2 regions of the Streptomyces sp. NPDC001750 genome follow, and region 2 is predicted to be linked to the other one. Evidence: riboswitches for the same ligand, from Rfam matches in the RefSeq annotation. Region 2 holds a riboswitch; the other holds the start of a gene.

Region 1 (7,709 bases), on a different contig from region 2:
CCATGCCTAACTCCCCTATTACTGGCCCTTGCGCAGGACCGCACTTCGCGGACCCGGGTCAGAACTCACCCTCCGACAGGAGAGGGTGTGTGCGCCGGAACGCGTCGACCGCGGCTGAATGTATCTGCCCAACTGCCCTCTGCAACAGGTCAATCGGACGAGAATTCCGGGCAGCATCGATCGCCCGGATCTGAAGAATTCACAAGATCCCGGGGCAAGTCGGGCCGGGCAAAGGTGACTTATGACGCAGGAAGATCACACACTTTGGCCACTTCTTATCGTGACCGGGCGCATTCTCATTGGCGGGCGGCACGCGAAGCTGGGGGGACTTCCCCCACTCTACCCCGCTCAACCATGCAGAATTGCCCCCTCCGTTTTCTCTCGGAGAGGGCAATTCGGATAACTCGTGAAGTCGTCCCGGTCGGAGACCGGCCAATGACCGACGACGGCGACCGACCGGTGACCGGCCGCGGTGCGGGGAGCCTTCGGACCGTCAGCAGCCGCCCGCCACGGCGGGGATGATCGAGATGCCGGCGCCGTCCGGGGTCGCCGTCTCCAGGCCGTCCTCGAAGCGCACGTCGTCGTCGTTCACATACACGTTCACGAAGCGGCGCAGCTTGCCCTGGTCGTCCAGGACGCGGGCGGCGATGCCGGGGTGGTTGCGCTCCAGGGACTCGATGACCTGGGAGAGGTTCTCGCCCTCGGCCGGGACCTCGGACCGGCCGCCCGTGTAGGTGCGGAGGATGGTGGGGATGCGGACCTTGACGCTCATGATGGGTGTGCCTTTCTTCGGTCGCGGTGGGGATCAGGCGGTGGCGAGGCCGGCGGCGCGGAACGCGTCCAGGCTCGGGCGGATCGTCGCGGTCGCCTGCGAGGTGGCGGCCACCGCGTCCAGGGTCTTGAGGCCGTCACCGGTGTTGAGGACGACGGTGGTCAGCGACGGGTCGAGCACCCCGTTCTCGATCAGCTTCTTCGTCACACCGACCGTCACCCCGCCCGCCGTCTCCGCGAAGATGCCCTCGGTGCGGGCCAGCAGCTTGATCGCGTCGACGATCCGCTCGTCGTCCACGTCCTCGACCGCGCCGCCGGTGCGCCGGGCGATGTCCAGGACGTACGGGCCGTCGGCCGGGTTGCCGATCGCTAGGGACTTGGCGATGGTGTCCGGCTTCTGGGGCCGTACGACGTCGAGACCGGCCTTGAACGCGGTGGAGACCGGGGAGCACCCCTCGGCCTGGGCGCCGAAGATCTTGTACGGCTTGTCCTCGACCAGCCCCAGCCCGATCAGCTCCTGGAGCCCCTTGTCGATCTTCGTGAGCTGCGAGCCGGACGCGATCGGGATGACGATCTGGTCGGGCAGGCGCCAGCCGAGCTGCTCGCAGATCTCGTACGCCAGGGTCTTGGAGCCCTCGCCGTAGTACGGCCGCAGATTGACGTTGACGAAGCCCCAGCCCTCCCCGAGCGGGTCGCCGATGAGCTCCGAGCAGAAGCGGTTGACGTCGTCGTAGTTGCCCTCGATGCCGACCAGCTCGCCGCCGTACACCGCGGCCATGACGACCTTGCCCTGCTCCAGGTCGTGCGGGATGAACACGCAGGAGCGGAAGCCGGCGCGGGCGGCGGCGGCCCCCACCGCACCGGCGAGGTTGCCGGTGGAGGAGCAGGAGAGAGTGGTGAAACCGAAGGCTCGGGCGGCCTCGACGGCGATCGCGACGACGCGGTCCTTGAAGGAGTGCGTCGGGTTGCCGGAGTCGTCCTTGACGTACAGGCCACCGGTGACGCCCAGCTCGCGGGCGAGGTTGTCGGCCTTGACCAGCTTGGTGAAGCCGGGGTTGAGGTTGGGCTTCTCCGCGACGTCGGCGGGGACCGGCAGCAGCGGCGCGTACCGCCAGATGCTGTTCGGTCCGGCCTCGATGCGCTTCCTCAGCTCCTCCGGGGAGCCACTCGGCAGGTCGTACGCCACTTCGAGCGGCCCGAAACAGGACGCGCAGGCGAAGATCGGACCGAGTGCGAAACGCTCGCCGCATTCGCGGCAGGAGAGCGCCGCGGCGGGTCCGAGATCGAGGTCGGCGGGCACGGTGCCGGCGGAGGAATCGTCGGCGGAAGAGGTGTTCGCTGGAGCGGTCGCAGCGGTCTGCACGGCCATGATGGGGGAGGCCCTTTCTCCTCATCTTCCTTGCGACGCGTTTCGTCGCAAGCCGGAATTGGCACCTTCCCCACCGTGACCTCGCGGTCGGCAGGAGGGTTGCCGGGACGTCAACGGGCCGTTCCCTCAGTCCCTCTGGATGAGCGCTGTGGCACTGGAGCGATGCTCCAGGCATTTGTCGGCGGACCGACCCCGGCATGCGACGGTCGTCCGCGTTGTTCAAGACTGTAACCGAAGCACCGGACCGTCGAGATAGTCGTCCGAACCGCGAGATGGATCACATACAGGGAGTATCGACCGTGCTGGAAGAGGTCGAACGCTGGCTGACCAGGCGTTCCTGGTCGGCCGCCGACCGTCCGCTGGACCGCCTCCTGGCCGCCAAGGCGAAGGACCCGCGGCGCGGGAGCGTGAGTGTCGTCCTGCCGGCGCTGAACGAGGAGGCGACGGTCGGCGGGATCGTCACGACGATCCGGCGCGAGCTGATGGAGAAGATCCGGCTGGTCGACGAACTCGTGGTGATCGACTCCGGTTCCACGGACGCCACCGCGAAGGTGGCCCGGGAAGCCGGTGCCCGGGTGGTGCACCGGGACGACATACTCCCCCGGATACCCGCCGTGCCCGGCAAGGGCGAGGTGCTGTGGCGCTCGCTCCTGGTGACGCACGGTGACATCGTCTGCTTCGTCGACGCCGATCTGAGGGACTTCTCGGCGGACTTCGTCTCCGGCATCGTCGGCCCGCTGCTGACCGACCCGGAGGTCTGCCTCGTCAAGGCGATGTACGACCGGCCATTCGGCAACGGACCCGTCGGCCCGGCCGGCCCCGCCGAACCCGCCCCCGGAGGGGCCGCGGCCCAGGGGGGACGGGTCACGGAGCTGGTGGCCCGGCCGCTGCTCAATCTGCACTGGCCGCGGCTGGCCGGCTTCGTCCAGCCGCTGGGCGGCGAGTACGCGGCGCGCCGCTCCCTGCTCGAACAGCTGCCCTTCCCCGTCGGGTACGGGGTGGAGCTGGGCCTCCTCGTCGATGCACTGCACACGGTGGGCCTGGACGCGCTGGCCCAGGTCGACGTGGGTGTGCGCAGACACCGCCACCAGGACGGCCAGGCGCTCGGCCGGATGGCGGCGACGATCTACCGGACCGCCCAACTGCGCTTGTCCAGGGGTCACTTGGTGCGCCCGGCGCTGACCCAGTTCGAGCGCGGCGAGCACGGCTTCGTCCCGCGCACCCATGCGGTGGACACCGAGGAGCGGCCCCCGATGCGCGAGATCGAGGAGTACGTCTCGCGCCGTGCGGCGTGACGCGAGCGCGCACCGTACGACACCACCGCGGAACCGCGGAAACCATGGGACCGTTCACGGGGCGCCCGTGGGGGCACGGGAAACCGTCGGGAACCACGAGAGCCGTGCGCACGCCACCCGGGTGCCGCCGAACGTCGTCCGGCTTCGCACGTTTGAGTGGTTCCTGATCGGGCTAGATTCCGCAACATGGTCCCCGAGCACGAAGCCCAGTCCGCCGAAGCCGGTGTTCTCGTCGCGTCGAACCGCGGCCCGGTGTCGTACACCCTGAGGACGGACGGAACGCTCGACGCGAAGCGTGGCGGGGGCGGGCTCGTTTCCGGGCTGAGCGCCGTCGAGGACAAGCTCTGGGTGTGCGCCGCGCTCGGCGACGGGGACCGCGCGGCGGTCCGGCGCGGGGTCGGCGAGCCGGACGTGCGGATGCTCGACATCGACCCGGCCGTCCACACGGACGCGTACAACGGCATCGCGAACTCGGTGCTCTGGTTCCTCCACCACATGCTGTACCAGACCCCGCTGGAGCCGGTCTTCGACCCGGAGTTCCGGCGGCAGTGGGCGTCGTTCGAGACGTACAACCGGGCCTTCGCCGAGGCTCTCGCCGAGGAGGCGGGCCGGGGCGCGGCGGTCCTGGTGCAGGACTACCACCTGGCGCTGGTGCCCGGCATGCTCCGCGAACTCCGCCCCGACCTGCGGATCGGCCACTTCTCGCACACCCCGTGGGCGCCCGTCGACTACTTCCGGCTGCTCCCCGACGACATCGCGGAACAACTCCTGCGCGGCATCCTGGGCGCCGACCGTGCGTGCTTCCTCACCCGGCGCTGGGCCGACGCGTTCACCGCCTGCTGCACGGAGTTCCTGGGCGGCACGGGACGGACCGGGATCGGGGTGCACGGACTCGGCGCGGACGCCGACTTCCTGCGCCGGCGCGCGCACGAGGCTGACGTGGACGAGCGGATGGCCGCGCTGCGCGAGCAGATCGGCCCCGGACGGAGGACGATCGTGCGGGTGGACCGGACGGAGCTGTCCAAGAACATCGTGCGCGGCCTGCTCGCCTACCGCACGCTCCTCGACGAACGGCCCGAATGGCGCGAGCGCGTCGTCCATGTCGCCTTCGCCTACCCGTCGCGGCAGGACCTGGCCGTCTACCGCGACTACACCGCAGAGGTCCGGCAGGTCGCCGACGCGATCAACGAGGCGTACGGAACGCCGGGCTGGACGCCGGTCGTACTGCACGTCAAGGACGACTTCGCGCGCTCGCTCGCCGCGTACCGGCTGGCCGACGTGGCCCTCGTCAACCCGATCCGCGACGGGATGAACCTGGTCGCCAAGGAGGTCCCGGTCGTCTCCGACCACGGCTGCGCGCTGGTGCTGTCGCGGGAGGCGGGGGCGTACGAGGAACTGGGCGACGACGCGGTCGTGGTGAACCCGTACGACGTGTCCGCCACGGCGCGCGCCCTCCACGAGGCGCTGACGATGGCGGACGGCGAACGCGCCGAGCGCACGCGGCGGCTGGCCGCGGCGGCGGTCGCACTGCCGCCGCAGCAGTGGTTCCTGGACCAGCTGGCCGCACTGCGCGACTGACGCTCCCGGCGGGGAGCGAAGCGGGCGGCCCCGGGCGACCGGCCGGGGCCTGGCACGGTCGACGGAACGGCCGCGGACGGCCGGGCCGATCGGGCCGGCAGGGACGGCCCGGGGCGGCCGGAACCCACGGATCCGGTGTGGGCGAAACCTGCGGATCCGGCGTTGACGCTCCCGTCAACGAGACGCGATCGTGCGCAGTTCCAGCTCGTGTCCCACCTCACTCCGCAACAACTCCTCCAAGTGGTACAGCGTGGTGATGAGCGGGTCGTCGCGGTCGAGCACACGACCGGCGAGGCCGATCAACGAGTCGTCCTCGTGAGGCGTCGACCAGTCGAACAGCAGGCTGCACAGCGCTTCGCTGCTCTCGTCCCGATCGGCCACCATGCGCAGACCGAGCCATCTGCGCTCCACCCGGTGCCTCAGAAGCGAGGCAAAGGTCCGGATACAGTGCCACGGATCGTCGGCACCCGTACCGGACGTCAGTCGCGCGACCAGATCCTTGTACAGCTCCGCTGTTCCCAGGCTCAGCGCGCGCGCACCCACGTACGCCCAGCGGTCCGATCCCGTGCCGCCTCCGTAGGCCTCCCAGCGCGGGTTCCACAGCAGCCGGGTGAACGCTGCGCGCCCGGCGTCACCGTGCAGGGCGATGCCCAGGATCAGCCCACCGTTGCAATCCGTGGACGCGGCCCCCTCGCCCCATTCGACGAGCCTCTTCAGCCATGTCGGATCACCCGTCTTCGTCGCGAGGACCGGCAGGAACTCGGGGAACAGGTGAGAACCGACGTGCCGTTCCAGAGCCTCCGCTATCTCGGCGCGCAGATCCCGGCACGGCAGGTGCGCCAACCCCAGACAGGCGGACACCGACTCGTCGTAGCCGCCCTCGACGTGCTCCCACAGCATCCGCTCGGCCGACTCGCACCCCAGGCAGCCGACAGCGTGCAGCACGCCGGCCGGTACGCCGTCGCGCAACCTGCCCGCCCGGACACTCGCCTCCAGCAGCCTTTCGGCCACGCCGGCGTCTCCGTGCCGGGCGAAGACCGGAATCAGTTGCTCACGTGCTCCGGGATCGTCCAGGAACACCGGAAGCAGCGCCTCCGCGTCGGAGCGGGACCCGTACCGCAGCACTACGTCCACGGCCATCGACTCCCACTGCCAGGTCACCGTCGTCGGATCAACGGCGTACCTGTCGAGCAGCCTCCGCGCCGCCCATGAAACCGCCACTGCGTCACCCTCCCCGCTGCCGCCTCTGCCTCTGGGTCGCCTCTGAGTCGGCCCGTGGGTCGGCGGTCTGCCCGGACACCCGTCATCCCCCTCCTGGCCGGGACGGAGGGGCGGCAACCATGGCTTCCGCCGCACCGAACCGCTGACGGCTCAGAGGCGTGCGGCCAGGGCCGCCAGGTAGCGTACGACGGCGGCCGGGCCGTCCAGCAGCAGATCGGCCCGTTCGGCCAGCTCGGTGACCTCGGCGCTGCCGCTGCAGACCAGCAGGCCCGGGATGCTGTCGGCGCCCTCGGCACTTTCGGTGCTTTCGGTGCGGAGCTTCTCGACAGCGGCGTACGCGGCGAGGTCGCCGAGGTCGTCGCCCGCGTACAGGACGGACTCGGCGCCCGTCTCGCGGAGGTACCGCGCGAGCGCGACACCCTTGTCCATGCCGGGTGGGCGCAGCTCCAGCACCAGGCGGCCGGGTTCGACGATCAGCCCGTGGCGGGTGGCGAGTTCGCCAAGGGGTTCGCGCAGGGCCTCGAAGGCGCCTTGGGGATCGGCGGCGCGGCGGGTGTGGACGGCGAGCGCCCGGCCCTTCTCCTCGACCCAGGTGCCGTGCCAGGCGCCGTGCCGGTCGAGCACGCCGGGCAGTTCGGCGCGGGCCGCTGCCACGCCGGGGTGCGGGGCGGGGGCCTGGACGGTGCCGGTGACGGCGTCCCAGCGCTCGGCGCCGTAGTGGCCGAGGACGACGAGGTGGTCGAGGCCCGCCACCCCGGCGAAGCCGCCGTGCCGGACGGCGACGCCGGCCGGGCGGCCCGTGATCACGGCGACGGAGGCCACTTTCGGGGCGAGCGCGGCGAGGGCGTCCACGGCGCCGGGATGGGCGCGGGCCTGGTCCGGGTCCGGGACGATGTCGGCGAGCGTCCCGTCGAAGTCGAGTGCGATGACGGCACGGTCCGGGCGCGCGAGGATCGCGGCGAGCGCCTCCCGGCCTGCCGGGGTGGTGGGGGTCGGGAACTCGGACGGGGTCGCGCTCGGCGCGGGTGCGTGCGGGTTGCTGCCCATGGGGCGAGCCTATAGGCGGCGGTCGGAGGGGCGGGGGCGATCGCGGCGGGGCGTCCGCGGTGGCGGGATTCGCGGCGGCGCGGAGTGGTCGGGCTGCCGCCCCGGAGGCGTACACGACGGGCGCATGAGCGGCTACGCGACGGCCGCATGAGCGGCGTGCGCGGCCGGACGGACGCGTCAGCGGCTTACGCCGACGGCGGGGTGGTGGGCTGCCGCGTCAGCGGCGGCGTGGGCAACCAGACAGGCAGCCGCGTCAGCGGCGATCGCGGCGGGCGTCCCGGACGCGGCGCAGGCGGTTCACCGTCACCGGGTCCTCCTCCAGCGCCCGGCGGTCGTCGAGGAGCGCGTTCAGCACTTGGTAGTAACGCGTGGGCGAGATGCCGAGTTGCTCGCGGATCGCCCGCTCCTTGGCCCCGGGGCCGGCCCAC
Region 2 (7,709 bases):
CAGCGTGTTGAGCAGCTGGCGCGCCTTGGCGAGCCTGGCCTGGAGCTGCTTCTTCTTCTCGCCCATCACCTTGCGGGCGTCCGCGAGGTCACCCAGCTTGTCCTGGGCCTCCTTGCGCTGCTGCGCGAGGACCCGCTGCTTCTCCTGGATCTTCCGCAGCGCATCGGCCTGCTTGGCCGTCAACTGGTCGAGCGCGGAGGCCTCGTCGAGGAAGGTGTCCGGGTCTGAGGAGAGGAAGAGCTGCACCGACGGGTCGAGGCCACCGGAGCGGTACTGCGCGGCGGCGAGCGAACCGAGGCCGCTGCGCAGGTTGTTGATCTCCTGCTGGCCGCGGGCCACCTTGTCCTGCAGCGCGCTGACTTCCTTCTCCAGCTTCTGCTGCTTCTCCTTGGCGCCGTAGTACTGCTCGTTGGCCTCGCCGGCCTCGTGGCCGAGCTTGTCGACCTCCGCCTTGACCTCGCTCTTGGAGGGCTTGGGGTCGGCCTGGGCCGCCTGGGAGGACAGGGCCACGGCTGCGGCGGCGGTCGCGGTGAGCACGGTCACACGGGCGCGGCTCGGCTGCTTGGGACGACGGTGGGACGCCACGAAGGCGATCTCCTTCTTCCTCCGGCCGCCTACCGGGCTGTGGGGGGCTCGGGTCCCCGGCTCCGTGCACGTCACGGACTCGGCGGGTCCTTCGCCGTCACCCCGGATGGGTGATCAACCGAGCGAAGGTTCGATGGTGACCCTAGTGACCAACTTGTGATCAGTTCAAATCCTCAACGGAAAAATCTCACCACAGCAGGTACTTCTTTACCCATATCACACAGGCCGTAGCGACGGCCTGACGGTGCGTTCCATGAAATCCGGCGAGTCGTGACAACCATCATGAGACGCGCGAAAGACGCTTCAGGAGCAAGGCGGACGCGACGGGCCGGGCGCCCGCCTTCGCCACCCCGTCGGCGACCTCGCGGTCGGTGGAGACCACCACGACCGGGCGTCCCGGCGGTTCGGCACGGGCCAGTTGGCGGATCAACTCGTCGGCGGTCACGCCCGGCTTGCTGAACAGCACGCGGACGCCGCGCGGCGGCGCGAGCAGAACCGGGGCGGCGAGTTCGGCCCCGTCGAAGACACAGGTCATCTCCGCGCCGGTCTGCGCGGCGAGCACCGAGAGGCCGCCCAGCAGCCTCAAGCGCTGCTTCTCCAGCGGCAGTTGGGGGTAGCCGGTCTTGGTGACGTTGTAGCCGTCCACGATCAGGTGCGCCTGCGGCAGCGCGAGCAACTGGTCGAGCAGGGCCGGGTCGGTCTCCGAAAGCGCCCTGGCGGCAATGTCCTTGGGCGACATCCGGCCGGGCTCGACCGCGTCGACCCCGTCCGCGGGGCGGACCGAGGCCGGGGGCAGGGCCAGTTCACGGCGCAGCCCCCGGGCCGCGTCGAGCACCGTGTCCAGCAGCAGCCGCAGTCGCATGTCCTCGACCGAGCGGCCCTCCCGCGCGGCCCTGCGGCCCGCCTCGGCGGACGCCTCGGCCTCGCCGAGCCGCGCCTTGAGCCGACGGCTCTCGCTCTCCGCCGCGGAGAGCTGGGCAGCCGCCTCGGCGCGCACGGCATCGGTCTCCGCCCGGCTGCGGCGCAGCGCGGCCTCGCCGCGCCTGACGTCGTTGACCGCGCTGCGCAGTTTGCGCTGGAGGGAGTCGGCCTCCTTGCGGGCGGCGTCCAGTTCGGCGCGCAGCCGTTCCGTCTCGCTCCTGGTCTGGGCACGGGCCCGGGCGAGCTCCTCGCGCAACTGCTCCAGCTCGCGGCGGCTCGCCTCGTCGGCCCGTTCGGCCTCGGCGCGCTGGACCTCCTCGCCCGCGGCGGCGACCAGCTTCACCCAGCCCACCGGGCGCAGCACATAGGCGGCCGCGGCGACGTCGACGGGATCGGCGGCCGCGGGCGGCGAACCGGATTCCAGGGCACGGGCCAGCTCCGGCTGCTGCTCCCCCAGCCGTTCACCGATGCGCTGCCGGAACAGCGCGTCGCTCTCCAGCGCCGCCGCCATCGCGTTCCCGGCGAACTTGGCGCGCCGGGTCGGCGTGAAGCGGGCGTACTGTCTCAACGGGGCCGGGAGTTCGCCGACCGTCAGACCGCCGAACGCGTCCGAGACCAGCGCGACGACCCGCCGTCGCACGCCTTCGGGCAGCGGGCGGTCGAGCGCCTCGACAGCGCCGTCGGCCGCCTCGGCCGGTTCGGCGCCGCTTGCGGGCCGCTCCACCATCCGTCACCTCAAAATCGATTGTCTGTGCGCGGCTCCGTCAGGAGTCGGCACCCGGCCTGGCGACCAGTTCGATCTGGTCCACCGCGTTGCACCAACGGCAACGCACCGACTCGATGGTCTCACTGACCACCTCGCGTTCCTCGACGGTTGCCTCCCCGGCCAGGTCGAGATGGACGTACTCGACGACCTTGGAGGAACGCGTCACGTCGAAGCGCGTGAGATTTCCGCAGAGCGTGCAGCGCCAGCGGGTCCCGTCGGTCGGCTGCGGAACCGTCGTCATCGTTGCGTCCTCTTTCGTCGATCCTGATGCCGTCTGTTTCAAGGATCTCGCGGTGCGCCGTCGAACTGCGGATTGTCCTGCCGTGCAAGGGGCCGCTCTGCTCACCACCGGCCCCTCTTAACCCTACGGCCTCGCCGCGTCCGCCCGACACGGCGAGGCGGTCTGTCCCGTTCCCTCCACTTGCGTCATGCTCTGTTCATGATCGATCTGCGAGTTGCGGCCGGCAGGCTGACCAGCGGACTCCTACGGACGGTCACCTCCGGCGGCCCGCTGGTCACCCACACCCTGATCGCGGCGTGCTGCCTGATCTTCGTGCTCGGCCCGCTCTCCGGCCTCCGCCCGCCCCAGGGCACCGCCGAGGCCGTGCTCGCCGCACAGGCCGGCTACTTCGAACGCTGGGGGGTGATCCCGAACGAGCTGTGGAACGGCTCCGGGCGCGTCCTGCTCACCCCGCTCACCGCCCTCTTCGTGCACGGCAGCTGGCTGCATCTGCTCGGGAACATGCTGTTCCTGTACGTGTTCGGGGCGATGACGGAGGAGCGCATGGGCCGCGCCGAGTTCGCCCTCTTCTACGTGGTGTGCGGCTATCTCGCGCTGGCCGCCTACGCCGCCGTGCACGCCACGTCCGACCAGACACTGGTCGGCGCCTCGGGGGCCATCTCGGCGGTACTGGGGGCCTTCCTGTACCTGTTCCCCAGGGCCCGGGTCACCAGCCTGTTCCCGTTCCTCTTCTTCCTGCCGCTGCGCTTCCCCGCCTGGATCGTCCTGATCTTCTGGTTCGTCCTGCAGTGGCTGGCGGTCCGGAACTCCGGCGACGGCGGGCCCGGCGTGGCCTATCTGGCCCATGTGGTCGGCTTCGCGCTCGGCTTCCTCTACGCATGGGGGCGCTACCGGCGTGCGGATAGAGTGAAGGCCCCAGCAGCGGCCACCGAGGGAGAGAACCAGCCGTGATCAGCGCGATCGTGCTCATCAAGACCAGCGTGGACCGGATTCCCGAGATCGCCGAGGCCATCGCCGCGCTGGACAACGTCAGCGAGGTCTTCTCCGTCACCGGCACCTACGACCTGATCGCCATGGTCCGGGTGGCCCGGCACGACGACCTGGCGGACGTCATCCCCGGCCGGATCAGCAAGATCCCCGGCGTCGAGGCCACCGACACGCACGTGGCCTTCCGCACGTACTCGCAGCACGACCTGGAGGCCGCCTTCAACATCGGCCTCGACGCGTAGCGTCCGCCTCCCGCACCCCGGTGGAGGCGGCGCCGCCTCCCCCACCGGGGTCACGCACCTCTCAGCCCCGGTCCGGCACGCAGCGACCGCCTTCGGTGCGGTAGGTCCACCGGGCGCCCTGACCGACCAGCTCCCTGACCGCCCGCACGAAGCGCTCGATGTGCTCGTCGGGCGTACCGGCGCCGAAGCTCACCCGGATCGCGTTGAGCGACCTTTCGCCCGGCGCGGCCTCCGGAGCGCCGCACTCGCCGACCTCCTGCGGGTCGCCGCCCAGCAGCGTACGGACCAGCGGGTGGGCGCAGAACAGTCCGTCGCGCACCCCGATGCCGTACTCGGCGGAAAGCGCCGCGGCGAAGTGCGAGCTGTTCCAGCCCTCCACCACGAACGAGATGACACCGACCCGCGGGGCGTCGTCGCCGAACAGCGAGAGCACCGTGACCTCGGGGACCTCGGCGAGCCCGGCGCGGACGGCGGCGACGAGCCGCTGCTCCCGGGCGACCAGGTCGTCGAAGCCCGCCTCGGTGAGCGCCTTGCAGGCGGAGGCGATGGAGTACACGCCGATGACGTTGGGGGAACCGGCCTCGTGACGGGCCGAGGTGGTGTGCCACTCGACGTCCACACCGCCGTCGGCCCGGCGGGCGACCTTGCGCGAGGCGCCGCCGCCGGCGAGGTACGGCTCGGCGTCCCGGAGCCAGTCGGCCCGGCCCGCGAGCACGCCCGAGCCGAACGGCGCGTACAGCTTGTGCCCGGAGAAGGCGACCCAGTCGACGTCCAGTTCGGTGATGTCGATGGGGTGGTGCGGGGCGAGCTGCGCGGCGTCCAGCACGATCCGGGCACCGTGCGCGTGCGCGGCGGCCGCCAGCTCCCTGACCGGCCACAGTTCGCCGGTGACGTTGGAGGCGCCGGTGACGCAGACCAGCGCGGGGCCGTAGGGGTCGCGGTCGGCGAGCGCCCGCTCCAGCGTCTCGACGGCCTGGGCCGGGGTGCGCGGGGCGTTCAGGTACGTCACCCGGGCGTCGCGCCACGGCAGCAGCGAAGCGTGGTGCTCGGTCTCGTACACGAACACCTGGCAGTCGGCGGGGACCACCGCGGCCAGCAGGTTGAGCGAATCGGTGGTCGAGCGGGTGAAGACGACCTGGTCGTCGGGGCGGCAGCCGAGGAACTCCGCGACGGTCTCGCGGCTGCTCTCGAAGAGGTCCGTGGAGAGCTGCGAGAGGTACCCGGCGCCGCGGTGGACGCTGCCGTAGTACGGGGCGTACGCGGCGACGTCGTCCCAGACGCGCTGGAGGGCCGGGGCGCTGGCGGCGTAGTCGAGTGCGGCATAGGTGACTTCACCACCCGTGACCAGCGGAACCGTTACATCCTTTCCCAGAACCGACAGAGGGGCACAAAGCGACTGGTCGGCGGCAGCGGTGAGGACAGACATGGCGAACTCCCGTAGAAGGCAGGCGAAACGCATGCGCCGGCGGATACGCGGCAGCGCAGCGGAAAGAGAAAGAGGGCGCGGAAAGGGCGAGAACGCCCTAGCGCATTCGCATGCTCACAAGAGACTCCCTAGGGACCAGGACCCCGGGGGTTGGCATTCACTGATGCCGAGGGGCCCGCGCTTGCCGCAGACCTCGCTGCCTGCGGCCTGGTCTTCACCCGGGGCACCCCGCCACGGACGGAGGGTTGCCGGACAGCGGGCCGGGGCCGTAGTCGCTGTCACTCATGACCTGCCTGCATCCTGCCATACGGATGCGAACGCGCAAGGGCGCGGTCCAGGATCCGGACCGCGCCCTGCGTCACATTCCGTCGGTTCGGAGGCTGTCGGATGTCCGATCGCTGCTCACCCGACGGGTGCTCAGGTGTTGCTGGCCGCCACCCAGCGCTCCAGCGCGCGCCGTGCCGCCCCGGAGTCGATGGACTCGGCGGCCTTCTCGATCCCGGCGGCGAGCTGCTCGTTCAGCGTGCCGTCCGTCGGGTCCAGGGCCACCAGCGCCGCGGCCGAGTTGAGAAGCACGGCCTCCCGTACGGGCCCGTGCTCACCGGCCAGCACCCGGCGGGCCACATCCGCGTTGTACGAGGGGTCGCCGCCGCGCAGTGCCTGGGCCGGGACCAGTTCCAGACCGATGTCGCGCGGGTCGAACGCCTCCTCGCGCACCGCTCCGTCGCGGACCACCCAGACCCGTGAGGTCGCGGTCGTCGTCAGTTCGTCGAGCCCGTCGTCGCCGCGGAAGACGAGCGCCGAGTTGCCCCGTTCGGCGAGGACGCCGGCGACGATGGGCGCCATCCGCAGATCGGCGACGCCGACGGCCTGGGCGCGCACCCGGGCCGGGTTGGTGAGCGGGCCGAGGACGTTGAACGTGGTCTGGGCTCCCAGCTCCTTGCGGGCGCGGGCCGCGTACCGCAGCGCCGGGTGGAACTTCACGGCGAAGCAGAAGGTGATGCCCGCCTCCTCGGCGACCTCGACCACGCGCCGCGCGCCGAGGTCCAGGTTGACTCCGAGCTTCTCCAGCACGTCGGAGGAGCCGCTCGCCGACGAGGAGGCGCGGTTGCCGTGCTTGACGACCTTGGCGCCGGTGCCCGCGATGACGATCGCCGACATCGTGGAGATGTTGACCGTCTTCGCGAGGTCGCCGCCGGTGCCGACGATGTCGACCGTGCGGCCGGGGACGTCGATGGTGTTGGCGTGCTCGTACATCGCGCGCACCAGTCCGGACACCTCGTCGACCGTCTCGCCCTTGGCACGCAGGGCCACCGCGAAACCGGCGATCTGCACGTCGGTGGCCTCGCCGCTCATGATGCGGTCCATCGCCCACGCGGTGTCGTCCGCGCTCAGGTCCTCGCCGCGCAGCAGCGGGTTCAGCACGCCGGGCCAGGAACGGTCCGCCACGCTGTCGCCGCCGCCCGGGGTCACAACGTTCATGGTCCGCTCCTGGGGTCCACAGCCGATAAAGGGTTCGGCTCCCACCCTATCGAGGGCGGGGGACAGCGAAGAGCCCCGTCCATCGGATGGACGGGGCTCCTGCTGTGGCGATCAGTTCAGGCGATCAGTGGTGACCGTGGCCGCTGGTGATCTCCTTGTACTCCTCGACGGTGGGCTTGGCGATCTGGTTGTTCTCGCCGTAGAAGCCCTTGCTGAGCCGGGCGCGCAGCTTCTGCATCGCGGAGACCTTGCGCTCGACACCGTTCTCGTCGACCGTCGGGCCGATCTCGAGCGGCTCGTACTGCTCGTGCTGGGTGAGCGTGTGCAGCTGCCCGGGAGCGAGCGGCTCGTGGATCTCGACGAACTCACCGTGCGGCAGGCGCTTGATGATGCCGGACTCGCGCCCGTGCAGCACCTTCTCCTTGTCGCGGCGCTGGAGGCCGAGGCAGATCCGCCGGGTGATGATGAACGCGATGACCGGGCCCGCGAAGATGAAGATCCGGATGAACCAGGTGATGGCGTTGATCGACAGGTGGAAGTGCGTAGCCCACAGGTCGTTGCCACCGCCGATGAAGACGATGACGTAGACGGTGATCCAGGCGACGCCGAAGGCCGTCCGGGTCGGGGCGTTGCGCGGGCGGTCCAGCAGGTGGTGCTCGCGCTTGTCACCGGTGACCCAGGACTCGAGGAACGGGTAGACCGCGATGATCGCGAGGACCAGTCCGAAGAGCGCCAGCGGGATGAACACACCCAGGACGAGCGTGTGACCCCACAGGTTGATCTCCCAGCCCGGCATCACTCGGATCAGACCCTCGGCGAAGCCCATGTACCAGTCGGGCTGGGCGCCGGTGGACACCTGGTCCGGCCGGTACGGGCCGATGGACCAGACCGGGTTGATCGTGGCGATGGCCGAGATGATGGCGATGATGCCGAAGACCAGGAAGAAGAAGCCGCCAGCCTTCGCCATGTACACCGGCATGAGGGGCATGCCGACGACGTTCTTCTGGGTGCGGCCGGGGCCGGGGTACTGCGCGTGCTTGTGGTAGACGACGAGGATCA

What was found. A riboswitch is a leader RNA that binds a small molecule or an ion and turns the genes downstream of it on or off. The one in region 2 is predicted to bind S-adenosylmethionine.
Region 1: it holds a riboswitch for S-adenosylmethionine, as region 2 does, so the genes downstream of both, thrC (threonine synthase) here and ACFYY6_RS09065 (aminotransferase class V-fold PLP-dependent enzyme) in region 2, are expected to answer to the same signal.

What each region holds. Positions count from the first base shown of each region.
Region 1 covers NZ_JBIAUE010000019.1:19,497-27,205, forward strand. Annotated here, with positions in the region: gene ACFYY6_RS26005 (cold-shock protein) at 1-4, opposite strand, end outside; gene ACFYY6_RS26010 (MoaD/ThiS family protein) at 494-772, opposite strand; gene thrC (threonine synthase) at 806-2,140, opposite strand; SAM riboswitch class I at 2,159-2,286, opposite strand; gene ACFYY6_RS26020 (glucosyl-3-phosphoglycerate synthase) at 2,440-3,435, shown strand; gene ACFYY6_RS26025 (trehalose-6-phosphate synthase) at 3,622-5,013, shown strand; gene ACFYY6_RS26030 (hypothetical protein) at 5,188-6,234, opposite strand; gene otsB (trehalose-phosphatase) at 6,385-7,281, opposite strand; gene ACFYY6_RS26040 (DUF3263 domain-containing protein) at 7,535-7,709, opposite strand, start outside.
Region 2 covers NZ_JBIAUE010000004.1:173,627-181,335, forward strand. Annotated here, with positions in the region: gene ACFYY6_RS09040 (NlpC/P60 family protein) at 1-585, opposite strand, end outside; gene ACFYY6_RS09045 (NYN domain-containing protein) at 866-2,230, opposite strand; gene ACFYY6_RS09050 (hypothetical protein) at 2,271-2,513, opposite strand; gene ACFYY6_RS09055 (rhomboid family intramembrane serine protease) at 2,712-3,464, shown strand; gene ACFYY6_RS09060 (Lrp/AsnC family transcriptional regulator) at 3,461-3,742, shown strand; gene ACFYY6_RS09065 (aminotransferase class V-fold PLP-dependent enzyme) at 3,804-5,168, opposite strand; SAM riboswitch class IV at 5,341-5,458, opposite strand; gene trpD (anthranilate phosphoribosyltransferase) at 5,586-6,650, opposite strand; gene ACFYY6_RS09075 (cytochrome bc complex cytochrome b subunit) at 6,775-7,709, opposite strand, start outside.